4 regions of the Paraburkholderia sp. Cy-641 genome follow, and region 2 is predicted to be linked to each of the others. Evidence: riboswitches for the same ligand, from Rfam matches in the RefSeq annotation. Region 2 holds a riboswitch; each other region holds the start of a gene.

Region 1 (5,524 bases), on a different contig from region 2:
CTTCGCGACGAAGTACGCAACCACCGGCGCGGCCTTCAGCAAACGCAGCGCCTTCAGCGTGATGAGTTCGGGGTCGCCGGGGCCGACGCCGATGCCGAACAGCCGGCCCCGGGTTGCCGTATGCCGCGTCGCCAGGGAGGTCGCTTGAGTTGTCGTTTGAGTCGTCACCTGTGCCGTCATTTACTCGATCTCCGTTGCGAGCGCGTTGACCGCCGCGGCCGCCATCGCGCTGCCGCCGCGCCGTCCGTGCACGACCACGTAGGGCACGCCGCGGCTGTTTTCCGCGAGCGCCGCCTTCGATTCGGCCGCGCCGACGAAGCCGACCGGAAAGCCGAGAATCAGCGCGGGCTGCGGCGCGCCCGCATCGAGCATGTCGAGCAGATGGAACAGCGCGGTCGGCGCATTGCCGATCACGACGACGCTGCCGGCGAGGTGCGGGCGCCACAGCTCGAGCGCGGCGGCCGAGCGCGTATTGCCGATCTCGCGCGCGAGCGCGGGCACGTTCATGTGCGTGAGCGTGCAGATCACCGCATTGTCGGCGGGCAGCCGCGCGCGCGTGATGCCCTGCGCAACCATGCCCGCGTCGCACAGGATCGGCGCGCCTTGCGCGAGCGCCACGCGGCCCGCCGTGCCCGCGCCGGCGGAGAACGCGAGGTCGTCGATCACGTCGACCATGCCGCACGCGTGGATCACGCGCACCGCGAGTTTTTCGAGGTCGGCGGGAATGCGTGACAGGTCGGCCTCGGCGCGAATCGTCGCGAAGGATTGGCGATAGATCTCCTGACCGTCGCGGATGTAATCAAGCATCGGGTTTATTCCTGACGAGACGCGCGAGCAGGTCGGCGGCCTCGTCGATCGTCAGTGGGGGTGCGACGCAGTGGCCGAAACCGGAGCGGCCGTCGCGTCGATAAAGGTCGTAGACGCCGGGCGCGGCGGCGAGCAGCGTGTACGGCGTGCAATGCGCGGCCGCGCACGAGCGCGGGCAGCCGCTCAGATGCACGTCGACGCCGGCGGGCAGTCGCGCGGCCAGTTGCAGCGCGTCGGCCTTGGTGTCGGCGAGACTCTTCGCGCAGCCTGGCGAGCCGGTGCAGGCGATCACGTGCGTGATGGCTTGGGCGGGATCGCAGGCGAGGCCGAGCGCGCCTAGCTGCGCGAGGACGGCAGGCACGGCCTGCGTCGGGATGTCGGGCAGCAGCACGCTTTGCCACGGGGTGATGCGCAGCGTGCCGTTGCCGTATTGCTGTGCGAGCGCGCCGAGGCCCTGCAGCGCCGCGGCGCTCAGACGCCCGAGCGGCGGCTGGCCGCCGACGTGCCAGGTGTGTGCGCCGCGCTGTGCGTGTGCGCCGAGGCGCAGCGCGGCGTCAGCGCGAAGAGGGCGTTGCCAGTGCGCGAGCGAGGCGTCGCGGGCGAGCGGGAAATCGACGTAGCGCTGCGCGTGTTCGAGGATCGCGTCGGCGGAGTGCGTGGCGAGCAGGTCGCGCATGCGGGTGGCGTGGGTGTCGGCGTTGGCGTCGGCGAGATCGAGGAACGTGTGCAGCAACGCGCGTACGAGCGCCAGGGCATGCGATGGTGCAACGGCAGCAAGGGGGCGGGGGCCGGCGAGGTCGCGGCGAGTGCCGGTGTCGGCACCAAGGTCCGCCCCATCTCCCGGGCATCCCGCGAGCCCGAACACGAAGCGCACGCCGCCTTCATCCGCCGACGCCGCGAGCCACACATCGTGCGGATGATCGACCCGCGCGAGCCGTTCGCCGCCGTCGAGCAGCAGGGCGAATTTCGGCGACAACGCCGCGAAGCGCGCCTCGTCTTGCAGCAGCGCGAGCAATTCGGCGCACAACGGCCTCGTATCGATCAACGCAGACGGATCGCGGCCGGCGGTGGGGCTGGTCATCACGTTGCGGATGTCGTCGGCGAAACCGAGAGCGGTGGTGTCCGGAGGAGCGTTTGCGTCGTTCGCGTCGAGCGGGGAAGAGCAAGAGCCAGCGGCCGAACCGGAAGCAGGAGCAAAAGCAGGATCAAAAGCGCACAGAGAACCCGCCCCCGGCCCCAACCCCGCTTCGATCAACTCTCCGCTCAACGCCGCCTCATGCCGCTCGCGCACGCCGCGCAGCTGCAGATTCGCGCGATTGGTCAACTCGATCACGCCGTTCGCGTGCCGCGTGCTCGCCTCGGCGATCGCGCGCGCCTGCGCGGCGCCGAGTTCGCCGCCCGGCAGCTTGATCCGGCAGAGGCCGCCGTCGCGCGCGGCGACGATGCGCAGCAGCCCCGGACACGCCGAGGGCCGCGACATCGGAAGCGCGTGGGGCAAAACGGTTGAGGGCGAAGCTCGATTCAAGACGGACACCGGGAATAGCGTCGCGCAACGGCCCGAGCAGGCCGCGTCGCGGACCTTGCTGCGGCATCGGTACACCCCGCCCGATGTTGGCTGGCACGAACAGTTGCGCCGGCAGGTCTCCTGGCTCGCAGGTCATGGTCCGCCGCGGCCTTCCCGGTCGAACCAGTGGCGCGTGGCGCAGGCGGACTCGCTGCATACAGTTGCGGGGGCAGCCACATCGTTACTGTGTTCCCTCTTGGGCCCCGAAGGGCGCCGGCGGCTGTATTATGCCTTTTTTCGAACCGCGCAACGAGGCTGGGCGCTTTGACTGGCGCGCCTCGGCGCGCTTTCGAAGGCTTCGCCGGCCGCGCTGCCGGACGGCTTTCGTAGGCGTTTCGGGCATGCTTTGAGCCTGTTTTTGAGCCTGTTCCAAGCGCCTTTTCAACCGCTTTTCCAACGACAAACGATGAGGATGGATGCATGCCGGCATGGCTGACCGTGGTGGGCATTGGCGACGACGGCTTCGCCGGATTGGGACGGCCCGCGCGGCGTGCTTTGCTTGGCGCCTCGGTGGTGTATGGCGGCGAGCGGCATCTCGCGATGCTGCCGGCGCGGCTTGCCGCGCGCCGCGCCGCATGGCCGCGTCCGTTCGATCTCGCGCCGCTGCTCGCCGAGCGTCCGCACGCGGTGTGCGTGCTGGCGAGCGGCGACCCGATGCTGTTCGGCGTCGGCGCGACGCTCGCGCGGCAGTTGCCGGCCGGCGAGTTGCGCGTGCTGCCCGCGCCGTCGTCGTTGTCGCTCGCGGCCGCGCGGCTCGGCTGGCCGTTACAGGACGTCGCGACGGTGTCGCTGGTGGGCCGGCCGCTCGCGGCGCTGAACGCGCATCTGCATGACCGTGCGCGCCTCTTCGTGCTGAGCGCCGATGGAGGCACGCCTGCGGCGCTCGCGGCCGCGCTCGTCGCGCGCGGCTTCGGCGCGACGCGCATGAGCGTGCTCGAACATCTCGGCGGCGAGCGGGAACGGCGCATCGAGGGCCGCGCCGATCAATGGCCGGCCGGCGAGATGGCCGCGCTCAATCTGATCGCGCTCGACTGCCGCGCGTCCGCGCATGCGCCGCGTCTGCCACTGAGCGGCGGCCTGCCCGACGACGCATTCATTCACGACGGCCAGTTGACCAAGCGCGATATCCGCGCGATCACGCTCGCGCGCCTCGCGCCGGCGCCCGGCGAATTGCTGTGGGACGTCGGCGCGGGCAGCGGCTCGATCGGCATCGAGTGGATGCGCGCGCATCCGGCCTGCCGCGCGATTGCGATCGAAGCGCACGAGATGCGCCAGGGCTTTATCGAGCGGAATCGCGATGCGCTCGGCGTGCCGGCGCTGCAACTCGTGGCCGGCCGCGCGCCCGCCGCGTTGCAGGGGCTGCCCGCGCCGCATGCGGTGTTTATCGGCGGCGGCGTGAGCGAGCCCGGTGTGCTCGACACCTGCTGGGCGAGTCTGCGCAACGGCGGCCGGCTCGTCGCCAATGCGGTCACGCTGCAAGGCGAGGCGGCGCTCGTCGCATGGCGCGAGCAGCATGGCGGCACGCTCACGCGTATCGCGCTCGCGCAGGCGCAACCGCTCGGCGGTTTCGACACGTGGCGCCAGGCGTTGCCGATCACGCTGCTCGAAGCGACGAAGCCGGCCGATGCGTCGCCGGATAACCGGTCGGCCGATTCGTGATGCGCGACGAGACTCCCGAACAGCCGGCGCCGCTGCGCAGCGGCTACACGACCGGTAGCTGCGCGACGGCGACCTCGCTCGCGGCGGCGCGGCTGCTGCTCGCGGGCGTGGTCAGCGAGGTCGCCGAGATCGTGCTGCCGAAGGGCCAGCATGTACCGATGCGGCTCGTGTTTTGCCGGTTCGTGGCGCGGGGCGATGAGGGCGGGACGCAGGACAGCGGGTTAACGGGCACGCATGGCAACGAACATGACAATGAACAAGCGGGTGTGCAAATAAACCCGCAAGCAAGCCCGCACAGCGGACGGATCGCCGAAGCCGGCACGATCAAGGACGCCGGCGACGATCCCGACGTGACCCACGGCGCGGTCGTCTTCGCGCGCGTGCGCCTCGTGCCCGAGCCCGGCGTGATTTTTCGCGCGGGGCCCGGCGTCGGCACGGTCACGCGCGCGGGGCTCACGCTGCCGGTCGGCGAACCGGCGATCAACCCGGTGCCACGCCAGATGATGACGCGGCATCTGAGCGAACTCGCCGCGCAGCACGCGTACCGCGGCGGCTTCGAGGTGACGGTCGGCGTCGAGGGCGGCGAAGAACTGGCGCTGAAAACGATGAACCCGCGCCTCGGCATTCTCGGCGGGTTGTCGATTCTCGGCACGACCGGCATCGTGCGGCCGTTTTCGTGCTCGGCGTATATCGCGTCGATCCATCAGGGCATCGACGTCGCGCGCGCGAACGGCTACACGCATCTCGCCGCCTGCACCGGCAACGCGAGCGAGGACGCGATGCGCGCGCACTACGGCCTGCCCGATATCGCGCTGATCGAAATGGGCGATTTCGTGGGCGCGGTGCTAAAGCATATGAAGCGCGCGCCGGTCGAGCGGCTCAGCATCTGCGGCGGCTTCGGCAAGCTCAGCAAGCTCGCGGCGGGCCATCTCGATCTGCATAGCCGCAATTCGAGCATCGACCTCGAACAGCTTGCGGCATGGGCCGCCGCGCATGGCGCCGACGCCGCGCTGCAAGCCGCGATGCGCGCGGCCAACACGAGCCAGCAGGCGCTCGCGCTAGCGCATGCGCAGCAGGTGCCGCTCGGCGATATCGTCTGCGCGCGCGCGTTGGCCGTCGCGCGTGAGATCGTGCCGCCGCAGGTCGGCGTCGAGACGTTTGCGATCGATCGCCAGGGCAAGCTGGTCGGAGCCGCGCGATGATGCGGGTTCTGCTGCTCGGCGGCACCGGCGACGCGCTGAAGATCGTGCGCCGGCTCGGCCCCACGCACGTGTACAGTCTCGCGGGTCTCGGCAAGGTGCCCGACGATTTGCAGTGCGCGGTGCGCGTCGGCGGTTTCGGCGGTGCCGACGGCCTCACGCGTTACCTCGAAAGCGAACGGATCGGGCTCGTGATCGACGCGACCCATCCGTACGCGGCGCAAATCAGCGCCAACGCGGCGCAGGCGAGCCGCGCGGCGCACGTGCCGTGCTGGGCACTGCGCCGTCCGGCGTG
Region 2 (5,524 bases):
CCCTTCGCTCATCGGATAGTTCGCGAGAATCAGCGCGAGCTTCTTGTCCGCATTGTCGAGCGAACGTAGACGGCACCAGCGGCGGCTCAGTTCGGCGAGAAAACGCACGCGTTCGAGGTCGGGCTGATAGCGGACCACGTCGACCTCGGTATGCGGACAACGATAGGCGAGCCCCTTGAAGCTGATCGCACGCGTGATGATGCGGCCGTCCACTTCCGGCAGCGCGATATGCATTGCGATGTCGCGCGAATTGAGGCCGTGATTGTCCTTGAGCCAGTCCTCGCGATTGCCGCCGCTCAGGATCACCTGCAACACCGGCGCGTCGCCGGCCAGCGCGAGCGGCTCGGGGTCGTCGATCGCGGACGCGGCGAACGCGGTCGTATTGAGCACGAGTGCAGCATCGTGCTGCGCGCACAGCGACTGCACGACTTCGCGGCTCACCGCATCTTTCAGCGACGTGATCGCGAGCGGCAGCGGATTGAGCCCTTGCGCTTCGAGCGCGTCGATCAGCGCATCGAACACCGCGGTATTGGCAGCCTGCAGATGCGCCTTGTAGAACAGAATCGCGACCACAGGCGCGTCCTGGCGCCAGCGCGCCTGCCAGTCGGCGATGGTCGGCGTGTCGTGCGCGGGATGATAGAGCGACGCGGCCGGCAACGCGCGCGGCGGCTCGGGCTCGCGTCCCCAATCGAGCGCGCGATAGGCGATGCAGCGCAGGAACGCCTCGGCATTCTGCGGGCCGCCCTCGCGCAGATAACGCCACAACTGATGGCACAGCTCGGCGCTCGCGGTACTGCGCGCGAGCAGGTTCGGGTCCTCCTGCAAATCGCCGGAAAACATCGCAAGCGTTTGCTGCCTGCGCTGCGCGAGCGCGACGACCTGCTCGATGCCGTACGGCCAGTAAGCCTCGCCGCCGAGATGATCGACCACGACGACGCGTGCATGCTGCAACACGTCGTCGAGATAGAAATCGACCGACGCCGGCTGCCGCAAATAGGTGACGTTGGCGAGCCGCAGGCTCGGGAAGCCGTCGCCGAGACGCGGCACCACGCTCGCGAGCAGCGACAGCGTGGTGTCGGCGGAACTGAGCACGACGATATCGGCAGGCTGCTGATCGATACGGATCACGCCCTGCGTATCGTCGACGAAACCGCCCGGCGTCGTGCGTAGCAGATGCATGAGCGCTTACGCCTGGTGTGCGGCAACGCTCGCGGGCGCAGGAGCGGCGGCGTCGAGTGCCGCGTCGAACGCGCGTTGCAGCGTGGCCTGATCGAGGTCTTCGCCGATCAGCACGAAACGGCTGCCGGCGTGCGCGCCGCCGTCATTTTCACCGGCCTGCCAGCGCCGGTCGAAATAGCTGTCGAAGCGCCGCCCCACGCCCTGAATCACGAGGCGCATCGCCGCGCCCGGCAACGCGGCAAAGCCCTTCACGCGATAAATCGTGTGGCCTTCGACAAGCGTCTGCAATGCGGCGATCGCCGCGTCGCGCGACGACACGCGCGCTTCCACGACGACCGAATCGAATTCGTCGTGGTGGTGGTCGGGATCGTCGGCGGAACCGTGATGATCGTGGCGCAGGTGGATCGTCTCTTCCGAAGCCGCTTCGAGCCCGAGCAGCGTGTGCAGATCGAGCTGGCCCTGCTGCGCGCGCACGATCTTCACCTGCGGCGGAATCTCCCCGCGAATCAGCGCTTCGACCGCGCGCTGCTGCGCATCGTCGACGAGGTCGGTCTTGTTCAGGATCACGAGATCGGCCGCGGACAACTGATCTTCGAACAGCTCGTGCAGCGGCGATTCGTGATCGAGATTCGGATCGGCCTTGCGCTGCGCATCGACGGCGACCGGGTTCGCGGCAAACTGGCCGCTCGCGGCAGCCGGACCATCGACGACGGTCACGACCGCGTCGACCGTGAAGCTGTTCTTGATCTGCGGCCAGTTGAACGCCTGCACGAGCGGCTTCGGCAATGCGAGACCCGAGGTTTCGATCAGCACGTGATCGATTTCGCCGCGGCGCTCGACGAGCTTTTCCATCACCGGAAAAAACTCTTCCTGCACGGTGCAGCAGAGGCAACCGTTCGCGAGTTCATACAGTTGCCCTTCGGTTTCGACGCCGTTTTCATCGCAGCCGATGCCGCAACCCTTGAGGATCTCCCCGTCGATGCCGAGTTCGCCGAACTCGTTGACGATCACCGCGATGCGCTTGCCGCCCGCATGCTGAAGAATGTGCCGCAGCAGCGTGGTTTTGCCGCTGCCGAGAAAGCCCGTGACGATCGTGACGGGGATCTTGCGCAATTGAGTTTGCATCGTGAGGTTCATCCGAAGGCGTTGCGCCGCGCATGCCGGAACGAGCGCCGGCGTTGCCGCGACAACGGAAAACAGAAAGCGGAAAGTGAGGTCGTGAACGCGACGCCGCATCCCCGTGGCGTCCGTCCTGCATCTTCGGGCCGGTATCCGGGCTGGCGAAAGCGCCGCTTCCCCTTCCCGGCCGAGTGGTTTCTCGACCAGTGGTGATATGCCGACGCAGCCTTGCGCGTGGACATCGAAGCCGGCTCCGCGGTGGCCGGCCATGCAGCCGATACCGCTTTTCGCTTACCGTTGCGGGGACAGCACAGGTTGGCCCGTTCCAGAGCAGGTGGGCTCCCTGTTTCCCGTTTAACTGCACGCGCATGGATGCGCGCGCGAGCACCAGAAGTGCGTGCGAGTGTAGGCCCACGGCCATGCGCAGTCAAGGAAAGGACACCGCGTGAAGCGCCGCGCGCGCTTATCCGGCGGGGCGCCATGTGCTATCGTATGCGCGCGTTTGGTGCCCGCACATGCGCTCGCGTGTGCAGTTAAACGGGAAACAGGCAGCGCGTCATGCGTTCAATCTGTGCTGTCCCCGCAACGGTAAGCGACCTGCGACGCGAGCGCCGTTCCGGCCGCGTCGCACATGCGTTTTTCGCGCCACTGTCCGATGAATCCGGACGGGAAGGCAAAGCGCGTGAGGCCGCCAGCCCGGATACCGGCCAGACGCGGAGGCGGCGCCGCGTTCATCGCTGCGTTGCCGGCCGCCGGAATCCGCGGGGAACGGATGTGATGGCGTTCAAGCATGGCCGCGCCGCGCGTGGCGTTTTTCCACGGGGTTTTCGCCGCGAAAACGCAACGCGCCGCGCGATGGTCCAAGCCCGGATTCGCAGTACCGCATGACCTCGATCTTCCTTGCCGCGTGCGCCCTTGCAGGCAGCCGCCCTTTTTCCATTACCGCGAGGCGTTTGCCTTGCATGCCGCGATGACGCGCGCCTCGCTCGCCAGCGCCGGGCACGAGGCCTCTTGCGCTGACGCGAATGCCGAAGCCAAAGCCGATGCCGCTCGACACACCGGACGCCCGGGCAAGACGCTCGGCGTCGGCATCGGCTGTCGCCTCGGCAGTTCGGCGCAACAGATCGAAGCGGCGGTGCGCGCCGCGCTCGGCTCGCACGCGTGCGTCGCTTCTTTCGAACAGATTCACGCCGTCGCCACGCTCGACGCCAAAGCCCACGAAGCGGGCCTGCGCGAATTCTGCGCGCGTCATGCGCTGCCGTTGCAGGTGTTCAGCCGCGAGCAGATCGCCGCGGTGCCGGTCGCCACGCCGTCGCTGGCCGCGCAAACGCATCTCGGCGTCGATGGCGTTTGCGAACCCTGCGCGCTGCTCGCGGCGCAGACCCTGGCGGCTGCGTCAGCCGCTGCATCGCCCACACAGCCCGCGCGCCTGCTCGTACCCAAGACCGTGCACGACGGCGTTACCGTCGCGATCGCCTCGGCCAGCAGCGACGCCGACACCGCTCCAACCCAACCCGACACTCCCCAACAGGACCTTCGATGAAAACCGATCCCGAATCGCATCAACGCATGACCGAACGCCGCCGCGAGGGCCATGAAAAGAAACAGGCCGCCGCGACCGTCGAGAAAGGCCTGCTGATCGTCAACACCGGCACCGGCAAGGGCAAAAGCACGGCCGCGTTCGGCATGGCCGTGCGCGTGCTCGGCCACGGCATGCGCCTTGGCGTCGTGCAGTTCATCAAGGGCGCGCTGCATACCTCGGAGCGCGACTTTCTCGGCGCGATCGCACACTGCGATTTCGTCACGATGGGCGACGGCTACACCTGGAACACCCAGAACCGCGACGCCGACATCGCCACCGCGCGCAAGGGCTGGGACGAGGCGCGCCGGATGATCGAAAGCGGCGACTATCAGATGGTGATCCTCGACGAACTGAACACCGTGCTCAAGTACGAATACCTGCCGCTCGACGAAGTGCTGTCGGTCATCAACGCGCGCGCGCCGATGCTGCACGTCGTCGTGACCGGCCGCCATGCGCCGGACGCGCTGATCGAAGCCGCCGATCTCGTCACCGAAATGCGCGCGATCAAGCATCCGTATCGCGAGCAGGGCGTGAAGGCGCAGCGCGGCGTGGAGTTCTGAGCGATGCCGTCAGCGCCCGAAGCGACGCGCCGCCCGGCCTGTCCCGCGCTCTTTATCAGCGCGCCCGCCTCGGGCCAGGGCAAGACCACGATCACGGCGGGGCTCGCGCGCCTGCACCGGCGGCTCGGACGGCGCGTGCGCGTGTTCAAGACCGGCCCGGACTTTCTCGACCCGATGATCCTCGCGCGCGCGAGCGGCGCGCCGGTGCTGTCGCTCGATCTGTGGATGGTCGGTGAAACCGCGTGCCGCAACCTGCTCGCGCAGGCGGCGGCCGAGGCCGATCTGATCCTGATCGAAGGCGTGATGGGCCTGTTCGACGGCACGCCGAGCAGCGCCGATCTCGCCGCGACGTTCGGCGTGCCGGTGCTCGCGGTGATCTCCGCGCAGGCGATGGCGCAGACCTTCGGCGCGCTCGCGTTCGGGCTCGCGCGCTTTCGGCCCGAACTGCCGTTTCATGGCGTGCTCGCGAATCGCGTCGGCTCGGCGCGCCACGCGCAGATGCTGCAGGAAGCGCTGCCGCCCGAATTGCACTGGTGCGGGCACATCGCCGCGAGCGACGAAATCACGCTGCCCGACCGGCACCTTGGCCTGCACCAGGCAAACGAAATCGACGACCTCGACGCGCGCCTCGAGCACGCGGCCGATACGCTCGCGGCAACCGCGCTCGCCGAGTTGCCGCCGGCCGTCGACTTCGACTCGCCCGTGCCCGAAGTCTTGCCGCGCCTGCTCGACGGCAAGCGGATCGCGATAGCGCGCGACGCCGCGTTCTCGTTCATCTATCCGGCCAACGTCGCGCTGCTCGAAGCGCTCGGCGCACAAGTGCACGACTTCTCGCCGCTCGCCGACGAAGCCCTGCCCGACGACATCGACGCGCTCTATCTGCCGGGCGGCTATCCCGAGCTGCACGCGGCGACGCTGGCCGGCAACGCGCGCAGCGCCGCGTCGATCCGCGCGCACGTCGCGGCGGGCAAGCCCGTGGTCGCCGAATGCGGCGGCATGCTCTATCTGCTCGACCGGCTGACCGACGCGCACGGCACGAGCACGCCCATGCTCGGCCTCGTGCCCGGTCACGCGACGCTGCAAA
Region 3 (5,524 bases), on a different contig from region 2:
GCGCCATGTTCGCCATCGCGTTCGGACCGCCGCGGCCGAAGCGGCCACCGCCCCGCGCACCGCTTGCGCCGGCCGGGGCGCTGGCGCCGCTCGCGCCGCCCCACGGATGCCAGCGCCATAGCACCACTCCGAGAATGACCAGAACCGCGACGATCAGTGCGATGGTGCGGCCGCGATGCCGCTTTACCGCGCCGGGCGCGCCATGTTGCGCGCCGCTTGCCGACGGTTGGGAAGCGGTGGGGCGCTGGTTTTCCGGGTGCTTTTGTTGTTCGTCCATCGGTTCGGTCGGGTGGCTGGCTTTTTGATGTGCGCCGCTCGCGCGTTTGCCGCGCCCGCAGGGCGGCGACACGTGGACGGCATGACAGGCGGCTGCGGTTGCGTCAGGTTGCGTTCGGTTGCGGGTGCGTCGCGCAACGCGATGCTACCCGAGGCGCGGGACAGAGATGTTAACGCAATGCGGAATCACCACGGCGCGCGCGGCGCCGTTTTCGACGGCAAAAACGGCCAGATGCGCGTGTATCCCGCGACGGGATGCGTGATCGTACGTTGCGGTCTCTGTAACAGTCCAGCCGCCTATTTTTCGTTTAATTACGAAGGTTACAGGATGTTGGGAAATTGTTGGCCTGGTGTGAAGGGGCGCCTCGCCGGGCGCCGTCGGCCGCGTGCGCCGGCTGGTGGCGCATCCGGCCGCGGTGCTTTTCGCCGTGCCTGTCGCGGTGTCTGTCTCGGTGCCTCAGGTGTCGAGCCGGCGCGCCGGCGTGCCGCCGACTTCGAGCACGATCTTGCCGATGCATTCGAGCAGCGCGGGCGCGGCATGCGAGATGAGCCAGTCGCGCGGGCACTGGTCGGCCGCGCCGCCGCAATTGACCGCATAGCGCTCGCCCGACGGCCCGACGAAGCCGAGCGCGATCGCATTGAGGCCGTCGTACCACTCGCCGGTGGCGATCGCGAAGCCGCGCTCCAGCGTGTCCTCGATCGCGCTTTCGAGCCGTCCGCCGATGTAGCCCCATTCGTTGCCTTCGGCCGTCTGCAGACCGGCAAGCAACGCTTCGCGTTCCGGCTGCTCGAGCGCCACCAGATAGGCGCGGCCGACCGCGGTGCGCGTCAGGCTCATGCGCGAGCCGATTTCGAGCCGCGACACGAGCACCGCCGAGCGCGGCCGGATCGTGTCGATCACGACCATGTCGAAGCGGTCGCGCACGGCCAGATGCACCGAGAGGGCGGTGCGCTCGGCGAGTTCGATCAGGAAAGGCCGTGCGCGGGCGCGGATGTCGAAATTGCGCAGAAAGCCGTTGCTCAGCTCCAGCACCGACGAAGTCAGCACGAAGCGTTCGCTGTCGGGCAGCCGCAGCAGGAAGCCGACGCTGACCAGCGTCGCCGTGATGCGCGAGACCGTCGGCTTCGGAATGCCGGTGAGTTCGGCGAGTTCGCGATTGCTCAGCGGCGCGTTCGCGGCGGCAATCGAGCGCAGCACGGTCAGGCCGCGAGCGAGGGCGGTGACTTCGTCGCCCGAGCCGTCCCGGTCTTTGGCGACGACCGCTGCGCTCGGGATCGGAGTAGGTCGTTTCATGGTTTTTTGGAACTGTATTTCAGATTCTGAGTTCGTCCCCCGTCGACGGCCGGTCTACGGAAGACGGCGGGCATCTTCCAGCCGTGGCACCAGTTCAGTTTTGTTTGTGACAAATCGATTCTATCGGAAAAAGTTGCCGGAACGACCTGGATTCGGATTTTGCTTGACTTAGTCAGCATAATCATAAAAAATGGAACATTATTTCGAAAGATGGAATCTTCCAGAAAGGTTGCCGGCCGTATCGTTCCCGTTGCCCGTATCGCGCGGGAATGCAAGGGGCTCGGCGGCGAATGCTTTCGAAGTCTGCTTTCAGGCACCGCGGCACCGCTTTTAACCCCCGCTGCTTTTGCTTTAATACCGTCTCTCAGGTTCTAGCACGGCCCTCGGAATGGCTAGAACTTTTAAGGCGTCACGGCAACGTGACGCCTTTTTTTCTTTTCCGCTTTCTTTCCGCTCTCGTACGCTCAGACCTGCGGGTTGGTCTGCACCTCGTCGAAACGCTTCACGCGATAGATCACCGCCGACACGAGCCAGCTGAGCGCGAAGATGCCGATGATGATGTAGCCGAGCATGCCGAAGTTATCGTTGAGCGCGCCGATCGCGTCCCAGATGCCGCCTTTCAGGTTCAGCTGATCCGCGAGAAGGCCGAGCGCCTCGATGCCGCCGATCACGAGCGCGACCGCGATCGAGACGAGCGTGATCGTCATGTTGTAGTAGATCTTGCGCAGCGGCCTTTCGTACGCCCAGCCGTAGGCGCCGAGCATCAGGTGGCCGTCGAGCGTGTCGACGAGCGACATGCCCGCACTGAACAGCACCGGAAACACCATGATCGCCCACGGCGAGAGCCCCTTGGCCGCCTGCGTCGCCGCGATGCCGAGCAGGCCGATTTCCGTGGCGGTGTCGAAGCCGAGGCCGAACAGAAAGCCGATCGGATACATGTGCCAGCTACGCGTCACGAGCCGGAAGAGCGGCCGGAACAGGCGCGCGATGAAGCCGCGATTCGCGAGCAGCATGTCGAAGTCGTCGTCGACATAGGCGCCGCCATTGCGCACGTGGCGCCACGCGCGGTAGATGCCGCGCAGAATCAGGAAGTTCATCAGCGCGAGCGCGAACAGGAAAAAGGACGACACGGCCGTGCTGACGATGCCGCCGATCTCCCTGTAGTTGTCGAAGCGGCCCTGGATCGCGGTGGTCGCGAGCGCCACCGCGACCGACGCGAGCACGACGACGCTCGAATGGCCGAGCGAGAAAAAGAAGCCCACGGCAACGGGCCGCTTGCGTTCCTGCATGAGCTTGCGCGTCACGTTGTCGATGGCGGCGATGTGGTCGGCGTCGACGGCATGGCGCAGGCCGAATCCGTACGCGAGCAGCGCGGTGCCGAGCAGCACCGGATAGTGGTGGAACGCCACGATCGCCCACACCCACGCGAGCAGGTTGATGGCGATCAGCACGCCGTAGATGCCGAATAATTTGCTGCGGACTCTCGAATCCGAATCGTTGAAAATCTCGGCGAGTCGATCAAGCATGTTGAATCTCCAGGAATTGCGCGTTCCGTGCAGGTTGGGAAAAGACGACATAGCGAGGTCTGACTCCGGGGTGAAACAGGTTCCCCCGATACAGTGGCGCGACCGCGCCGGAATCTCACCGGCTTCCCGCTGTGTCCGTGTTGAGGCGTAGGCCCTGTGGGCTTATACATCGCCGATACTGAAAAGTCGATTTCTGCGCCGGCCGCGAGAGTCGGCGAGACCGTCGAACGGGTTCCGGTTTCGCTCCCGGTTGGGTTTTTCGGGCGGCGGCACGCATGTCCGCACGCGAGTACTGCGCGGGTGCCGAGCGAGTGTCGAGCCGGCTGCTCAGCGCGACAGCAGCGACACCGTTGCGATGCCGAGGATCGTCATCGCGAGCGAGGTGCTGACGTGAATCGCGACTTCGCCGGCCGCCCAGCCGAGCCGTCCGTCCTGCAGGCGTTGCACGACTTCGGCGGAGAAGGTCGAGAACGTTGAGAGACCACCCATCAAACCGGTGATGACGAAGAGCCGCCATTCCGGCGCGAGTTGCGGCACGCGCGCGAAGCCCGCGACCGCCACGCCGATGATGTAGCCGGCGATCACGTTGGCGGCCAGCGTGCCGAGCGGCAGTCCGCTAAACAGGCCGTTCAGGCGAATGCCGAGGAACCAGCGAAACAGCGAGCCGAGTGCGCCGCCGATGGCGACAGCGAGAAAGGACCAATACATGGAAGAGGATCGGAAACCGGAGTGTGTCGACAAACCGGTTCATGCGGGCGAGACGATGCCGCGTCCGCATGACCGGGCGTAGCAGGCATCATCAGCCCCAAGGGCGGTTAAGGGAGAATGCCATCTCCAGCCGCGCAGTCTAACATCGGTGTGCGCATTTGTACGCGCACCCCGGCTCACTCCGGCGTCGCCGAAATCTTGTGGATCGACAGATCCGCGCCGTTGTATTCCTCTTCCTGATCGAGCCTCAGGCCCACGGTCATGCGGATCACGCCATACACGAGCGTGCCGCCGAGCACCGCCACGACGATGCCGCCGAGCGTGCCGAGCACCTGCGCGCCGAGCGACACGCCACCCATGCCGCCCAGCGCGCGCATCCCGAAGATGCCGGCCGCGATGCCGCCCCACGCGCCGCACAGGCCGTGCAGCGGCCATACGCCGAGCACGTCGTCGATGCGCCAGCGGTTCTGCACGCAGGTGAACATATAGACGAACAGCACGCCGGCGATGCCGCCCGTCACCAGCGCGCCGAGCGGGTGCATGAGGTCGGAGCCCGCGCATACCGCGACGAGTCCGGCGAGCGGGCCGTTGTACGTGAAGCCGGGGTCGTTGCGGCCGGCGAACCAGGCGCTCAGCGTGCCGCCGACCATCGCCATCAGCGAGTTGACCGCGACGAGGCCGCTGATCTTGTCGAGCGTCTGCGCGCTCATCACGTTAAAGCCGAACCAGCCGACCGTCAGCACCCATGCGCCGAGCGCGAGAAACGGAATGTTCGAGGGCGGATGCGCGGCGATGCCGCCGTCGCGGTGATAACGGCCGTGGCGCGCGCCGAGCAGCAGCACGGCCGGCAACGCGACCCAGCCGCCGAACGCGTGCACGACGACCGAGCCCGCGAAGTCGTGGAACGGCGCGCCGAACGCCTGCGTGAGCCAGTCCTGAATGCCGAAGCGGTCATTCCACGCGATGCCTTCGAAGAACGGATAGACGAAGCCGACCAGCACGAACGTCGCGAACAGCTGCGGGTTGAATTTCGAGCGCTCGGCGATGCCGCCCGAGACGATCGCCGGAATCGCGGCGGCGAACGTCAGCAGGAAGAAGAAGCGCACGAGCCCGTAGCCGTTGTGCTCGGCGAGCGACGCGGCGCTGCCGAAAAACTGCACGCCGTACGCGATCGTGTAGCCGATGAAGAAATACGCGATCGTCGAGACGGCGAAATCCACGAGGATCTTGACGAGCGCATTGACCTGATTCTTCTTGCGCACCGTGCCGAGTTCAAGGAACGCGAAGCCCGCGTGCATCGCCAGCACCATGGCGGCGCCGAGCAGAAGAAACTCGGTGTCGGCGCCGTATTTCAGACTTTCCATCGATGTGTCCCGCTTATGCCAAAAAGTGCGCTATGTGAGCAAGAAGTGGGCCAAAGTTGTGCCGGCGGCGCCGGTGCGGTGCAAGCAGGCACCGGGATGGACTTGCACACGATTTCGCACCGTGCCGCGTGGGCTGGACTTTGCACCTGAATAGCGACAACAGGCACAAAAAAAGTGCATGCGCGCCGGATGGCGGCGGGAATGATCCAGCTGGGGGCATAATCTTCGATTTCTATTACAGTTTTATCTGGATTCCTGACGCATGAGGCGCCTGCGGTGTATGCGGTGCATACGGCGCCCGACAGCCGGGCGGCGTGTCTCGCGTCGCGTTCGCGCCGGCTTCCCGTGCGGCCCGG
Region 4 (5,524 bases), on a different contig from region 2:
GGTGCGTTGGCGAGATCGTCGATGCTTGCTTCGTCCGGTTCGGACTTCATCAGCCAGTAGCGCATGAATCGAATTGAACGTGAGGGATTGAACGACGCGCGCGAACCGGCGCCTGCAAAAAGCACCTGAAAGCAGCACCGGAAAACGCAGCCCAAAGAAAAACGGCATCGAACCGAAGTACGATGCCGTTCCAGATAAGGTCCCCGCCTTAGCCGCTAGGCCGGCATCCTGAACCGGGGGTTCAGAATTGGTCGCAGTTAGCAACACTTCGGGTACATCAGACAGAGTGACGCGCACGCCCGTGCTACAAATTTCCGCAACCGTGCACATGGCATTGGTTCAAGGAATATATGACCTTGGCGAACCAGGCAGGGAAGCTAAACCGATGAAGCTACAGCAGTTCAAACTTTAACAGAAGAACTCAAACGCTTGCGAGAGGTGCTCATGTGCTTTACCAACACCGCACACCCGCTTTGCAAAAAAGTACTGCGTTTCAAGTTACTTCGTTGAATTCACGACCGGTTCGACATTGGGTTCGAAGCCGGCTGTGACCGCTTACTGCAAGCTGTACTGTTCAATCACAGTACCGAGCTGTTCGTTCATTTGCTGCATTGTACGCCGGATTTCTTCAGCGGGAAATGCTTCTCCGTGTCGCACGCTGTTTTGCAGCTTAAGCAGTTCCGATGCCAGCGACAGCGCGGCCATGACGGCAATGCGATCCGTGCCGCGCACGTTGCTGCCGTTGCGGATTTTCTTCATTTCCGCATCGACGCGTGCGACCGCTTCGAGCAGGGCGGCTTCGGTTTCCGGCGAGCAGGCGAGACGATACGGTACGTCGAGAATCGATACTTCGATCTGCTTGGTGGTCATGCGTTTTCTCCGTGGCGGCTCACGTCGCTTTCCGCTTCCTCGGGTTCGGGTTGAGCGGAGTCGAGCAGATCGAGCTGGTTATCCGGTTCGCTGCTCGCGCGGGCACGCGGCAATTTCTCGAGAATCGCATTCAGGCGCACCTGAGCGTCGTCGATCTTGGCGGAGAGCGCATCGCGTTCCGCCTGCAGGGCATCGCGCTCCCCGCGCAATTGCGCGAGTTCCGCATGCGTGGCTTCGACTTCGGCACGCGTGTGCGCGAGTTGTTCTTCGAGCGCGAGCCGCGCTTCATGGTGGCGCTGGCTGATCGCAATCAGCTTGCCGATGTTCTGGGAGAGTGATTCGAGTTCGGTGAGCATGTGCTGCGTCCTCTAAAGACCTCGCATTTTAGCGCGGAATGTTACAGGTTCCGACAATTGTCTCGTTTCGAGACGTAACAACTTGGCTTTATGCAAGCATTTTCCCGACCATAAGATGAAAAACCGCTCGTCGATCGGACAATAACCTGCACTCAACGGCACGGCTCGCGCAGGGATTGACCTTTCTTGACGCTCGCCGGGGTCGCTCCTAAACTGGCCGCACTCTGGTGCCCGCGCGCGCTTTTCGGCGCGCGCAGTTAAACGGGAAGCAGGGCGCGCGCGGGGTTCGACACCGGCACGCGCGAACCTGCGCTGCCCCCGCAACGGTAAGCGACCGCATCTCGTCATGCAGGTCGGTCCTGATTGCAGGTCGAAGCTTAACCTGCAAGTGTGCCACTGCGCGTCACGCGTGGGAAGGCGGGGCCGATGTGTCGCAGCCCGGATACCGGCCAGAGGGAGAGGACGTCCCCCGCGAAAACGTTAAACATCGGGGGCGCCTCGTTACGCGGCGGCCTGCGGGGAAGCGGGCTGCGCACGCTATCCACAGGACTCTCACCCATGCTGTCCCCCTTCGCCCGCGCGGCGCTGCTCGCGTTCGCGGGTCTGCCGCCCGTCGTGCATGCGCAGACTGCCGGGACCACGGCTGCCGCGTCGGCGGCGTCTTCCGTGCCGGCCGATGTTGCATCGCCCGTTGCTTCGCCGGCTGCTTCGTCGGCCGCATCATCGGCTTCAGCTTCGAGCGCGTCCGCCGATGCGAATACCGATGCCGATGCGAGCCCCCGCGCGAACCCGCCGGCCACCGTACTCTCGCCAGTCGTCGTGACCGCCGAACGCGGACCGCAGGCACTCGCCGATACGATCCCGCCGACCACGCTGTTCGATCAGCAGGACATTGCCGACACGACCGCGACCGATCTGCCCGGCCTGCTGCAGCTCGCGCCCGGCGCGCAAATCTCGCGTACAGGTGGCCCCGGTTCGACGACGAGCCTCTTTTTGCGCGGCGCGTCGTCGACGCAATCGCTGGTGCTGATCGACGGCGTGCGCGTCGATTCGGTGAGCCTCGGTTCCGCGCAACTCGCGCAGATTCCGCTCGACCAGGTCGATCACGTCGAGGTCGTGAACGGCAATGTCTCGGCGTTGTACGGCTCGGGTGCGATTGGCGGCGTCGTGCAGGTGTTCACGAAAGATGGCGGCGATCATCCGCCGCGCTTCAATTTTTCGCTGGGCTACGGCAGTTATCACACGCAGACGCAAACCATCGGCGTCAATGGCGCGCTCGATCAGGACGGCCGCACGACCTTCAGCATCTCGCTCGCGCGCACCAAAACCGATGGCTTTTCCTCGCTCGATCCGCTGCAAGCGCCCGGCGCGAATCCGAACGCGAACGGCAATCTGAACGAGAGCCTCTCGGCATCGCTGCGTCACAAGTTCAGCGACAGGTGGGACGCCGGCGTCACCTATTTCCAGTCGAACGGCAACAACAGCTACGACAACGCCTATGGCGAGCCGACCGATCTGAACAACCTCTATAGCAAGGTGCGTCAGGTCTCGGTGTTCGCGAACGGCAAGCTGACCGACTGGTGGACCACGCATTTCACGGTCGCCGAGGGCGACGACCGCAGCGTGTCGAATACCAACGGCATCGACAACGGCCGCTTCGATACCGACAATCGCCAGTACACCTGGCAGAACGATTTCGCGCTGGCCGCGAACCAGAAGCTGCAACTCGGCTACGAGCATCTCGATCAGAGCCTCGATTCCGATACGTTCGCGGCGCCCAACCGTCACGTCGATTCGGTATTCGCGGGCTATACCGCGCGCTTCGGCCGCAATCAGATTCAGGCTAACGTGCGGCGCGACCAGTACTCCGATTTCGGCGGGGCGAACAGTTACTATCTCGGCTATGGCTTCGACATCACCTCGCACTGGAAGGCAACCGCAAGCTATTCGGACGCGTTCCGCGCGCCGAGCTTCGACGATCTGTACTATCCGTTGAGCGGCAATCCGTCGATCCGGCCCGAGCGCAGTCATTCGGTCGAAGCGGGTTTGCAGTACGCATCGAACCTGCTCGGCGTGGTGCGTGTCAGTGCCTTTCAGACGCGCTATACGAATCTGATCGATTACGTGCAGACGATCCCCGGCATCTATCTGGCCGAGAACGTCGGGCACGCGAAAGTGCAGGGGCTCGAAGGATCGTGGAGCGGGCATGTCGGCAAGACCGACGTGCGCGCCTCGCTGACGCTGCAGAATCCCGTCGATCTCGACAACGACGTCGACCTCGTGCGGCGCGCGCGACGCTTCGGCTCGCTCGCGATCAATCGCAGCATCGGCGGCTGGCGCGTGGGCGGCGAGTGGATCGTGAGCGGCCCGCGCGTGGACAGCACCGGCAATCTGGGCGGCTATGGCATCGTGAATCTGTCGGCGCGCTACAACATCACGAAAGCGTGGTACGTGAGCGCGCAAATCGAGAATCTGCTGAACAAGGACTATGAAACGGCCTACTCGTATAACTCGCCGCGACGCGGTGCCTACGTCACGCTTGGCTGGCAGCAGCAGTAACGCACGCACCGGCGTGAGCGCGCGCGCATGAATCGCGCGCCGGGCTCGCTGCCGGCTGCCGGCCACGTCACGCCTACCATGCGCACGATGAACGCAAGGCGCGCGGCCGCGATCTGGCTCGGACTCGCGGTCATCGCCCTGGCCGTGCTGGTCGCGTCGCTCGCGCTCGGCAGCGTGCCGCTCGCGCCATCGCGCGTGCTGGCCGCGTTGATGCCGTGGCATGCCGGACCCGCGCGCGCCGACGACCTCGCCGGCGAGATCGTGCGTACGTTGCGCTTGCCGCGCGCGCTCGCGGGCTTCGCGTGCGGGGCGTTGCTCGCGCTCGCCGGCGCGCTGCTGCAGGTGCTGTTGCGCAATCCGCTGGCCGAGCCGTATGTGCTCGGCGTATCGGGCGGCGCGGCGACGTTCGCGCTCGTGGCGATGATCGCGGGCGGCGCATGGTGGATCGTCGATGCGAGTGCGTTCGCCGGTGCGTTGGTGTCGATCCTGCTCGTGCTTGGCCTCGCGCGGCGCGAGTTATGGCGCGGCGAACCGCAGGACACGTCGCCGCGGCTGCTCCTGACCGGTGCGGTGATCGCGGCGGGGTGGGGCGCGCTGATTACGCTGCTGCTCAATCTCGCGCCCGACAGCCGCTTGCGCGGCATGCTGTTCTGGCTGACCGGCGACCTCAACGGCGGCGCGCTGCCGTGGACCGCGCTCGTCGCGCTGCTGCTCGCGCTGCTTGTGATCGTGCCCGCCGCGCCGCGCCTGAACGTGCTGCTGCGCGGCGATGCGGCCGCGCAGGCGTTGGGCGTTGCGGTCATGCCGTTGCGTCTGCGCGTGTACCTGGTGGCCTCGCTTGCGGCTGCCGCTGCCGTGACGACGGCGGGCACGATCGGCTTCGTCGGCCTCGTGGTGCCGCACATGCTGCGGCTCGCGTTCGGCAACGATCAGCGCATGCTGTTGCCGGCGGCCGCGCTCGGCGGCGGCGTCGCGGTGATGGGCGCGGATCTCGTCGCGCGCACTGTGATTGCGCCCGCGCAGTTGCCGGTCGGCGTGATGACGTCGCTGGTCGGCGTGCCGGTGTTTCTCTGGATGCTGCTGAAGAGGCGTCCATGACACGCGCCCACGATACCGTCCCGGCTTCGGCGCTGAGCGCGCAACGCGTGACGTTGCGCGCCGGCGCGCGCACCTTGCTCGATGCGTTCACGCAGACCTTCCATGCCGGCGAAATCTGGTGCGTCGCCGGGCCGAACGGCGCGGGCAAGACAACGCTGCTGTCCACGCTCGCGGGGCTGCGGCCGGCGTCGGCGGGGCACGTCGAACTCGATGGCAGGCGTCTTGCCGACTGGCCGCCGTTGCCGCTCGCACGGCACCGCGCGTTGATGCCGCAAAGCGCGCACGATGCGTTCAGCGCCAGCGTGCTCGACATCGTGATGCTGAACCGCTTTCCGCATCTCGGCGGCTGGGGGTGGGAGCGCGACGCGGATCGCGCGGCCGCGCAGGCGGCGCTCGAACGGCTCGGCCTGGGCAGTTTCGCCGCGCGCGATGTGCTGTCGTTATCGGGCGGCGAGCGCCAACGTGTCGCGCTGGCGGCCGTGTTGTGCCAGGATGCGCCGCTTCTGCTGCTCGACGAACCGCTGTCGCATCTCGACCTGCATCATCAGATCGATTGCCTCGAAGCGCTCGTTGCATGGACGCAGGAACCGCGGCGCTGTGTGCTGTTTTCGTGTCACGATCTGAATCTCGCGCGCCGCTTC

Evidence for each region. A riboswitch is a leader RNA that binds a small molecule or an ion and turns the genes downstream of it on or off. The one in region 2 is predicted to bind cobalamin.
Region 1: linked by a shared signal. The riboswitch ahead of cobG (precorrin-3B synthase) and the one ahead of F3J20_RS07740 (cobalamin biosynthesis protein) in region 2 are both predicted to bind cobalamin.
Region 3: linked by a shared signal. The riboswitch ahead of F3J20_RS22670 (HoxN/HupN/NixA family nickel/cobalt transporter) and the one ahead of F3J20_RS07740 (cobalamin biosynthesis protein) in region 2 are both predicted to bind cobalamin.
Region 4: linked by a shared signal. The riboswitch ahead of F3J20_RS20455 (TonB-dependent receptor) and the one ahead of F3J20_RS07740 (cobalamin biosynthesis protein) in region 2 are both predicted to bind cobalamin.

What each region holds. Positions count from the first base shown of each region.
Region 1 covers NZ_VWWM01000003.1:78,778-84,301, reverse strand. Annotated here, with positions in the region: gene F3J20_RS02690 (precorrin-2 C(20)-methyltransferase) at 1-180, opposite strand, end outside; gene F3J20_RS02685 (precorrin-8X methylmutase) at 181-807, opposite strand; gene cobG (precorrin-3B synthase) at 800-2,287, opposite strand; cobalamin riboswitch at 2,425-2,604, opposite strand; gene cbiE (precorrin-6y C5,15-methyltransferase (decarboxylating) subunit CbiE) at 2,792-4,030, shown strand; gene F3J20_RS02670 (cobalt-precorrin-5B (C(1))-methyltransferase) at 4,030-5,232, shown strand; gene F3J20_RS02665 (cobalt-precorrin-6A reductase) at 5,229-5,524, shown strand, end outside.
Region 2 covers NZ_VWWM01000010.1:5,928-11,451, forward strand. Annotated here, with positions in the region: gene cobN (cobaltochelatase subunit CobN) at 1-1,179, opposite strand, end outside; gene cobW (cobalamin biosynthesis protein CobW) at 1,186-2,304, opposite strand; cobalamin riboswitch at 2,425-2,705, opposite strand; cobalamin riboswitch at 2,785-3,025, shown strand; gene F3J20_RS31805 (hypothetical protein) at 3,083-3,262, opposite strand; gene F3J20_RS07740 (cobalamin biosynthesis protein) at 3,269-3,841, shown strand; gene cobO (cob(I)yrinic acid a,c-diamide adenosyltransferase) at 3,838-4,440, shown strand; gene F3J20_RS07750 (cobyrinate a,c-diamide synthase) at 4,444-5,524, shown strand, end outside.
Region 3 covers NZ_VWWM01000045.1:5,603-11,126, reverse strand. Annotated here, with positions in the region: gene F3J20_RS22680 (MdtA/MuxA family multidrug efflux RND transporter periplasmic adaptor subunit) at 1-277, opposite strand, end outside; gene F3J20_RS22675 (IclR family transcriptional regulator) at 734-1,570, opposite strand; gene F3J20_RS22670 (HoxN/HupN/NixA family nickel/cobalt transporter) at 2,035-3,096, opposite strand; cobalamin riboswitch at 3,130-3,268, opposite strand; gene crcB (fluoride efflux transporter CrcB) at 3,424-3,804, opposite strand; fluoride riboswitch at 3,880-3,941, opposite strand; gene F3J20_RS22660 (ammonium transporter) at 3,981-5,168, opposite strand.
Region 4 covers NZ_VWWM01000038.1:3,993-9,516, forward strand. Annotated here, with positions in the region: gene F3J20_RS20435 (EVE domain-containing protein) at 1-65, opposite strand, end outside; RNA gene ssrS (6S RNA) at 197-378, opposite strand; gene F3J20_RS20445 (cell division protein ZapA) at 556-870, opposite strand; gene F3J20_RS20450 (ATPase) at 867-1,226, opposite strand; cobalamin riboswitch at 1,435-1,695, shown strand; gene F3J20_RS20455 (TonB-dependent receptor) at 1,785-3,785, shown strand; gene F3J20_RS20460 (iron ABC transporter permease) at 3,813-4,883, shown strand; gene F3J20_RS20465 (ABC transporter ATP-binding protein) at 4,880-5,524, shown strand, end outside.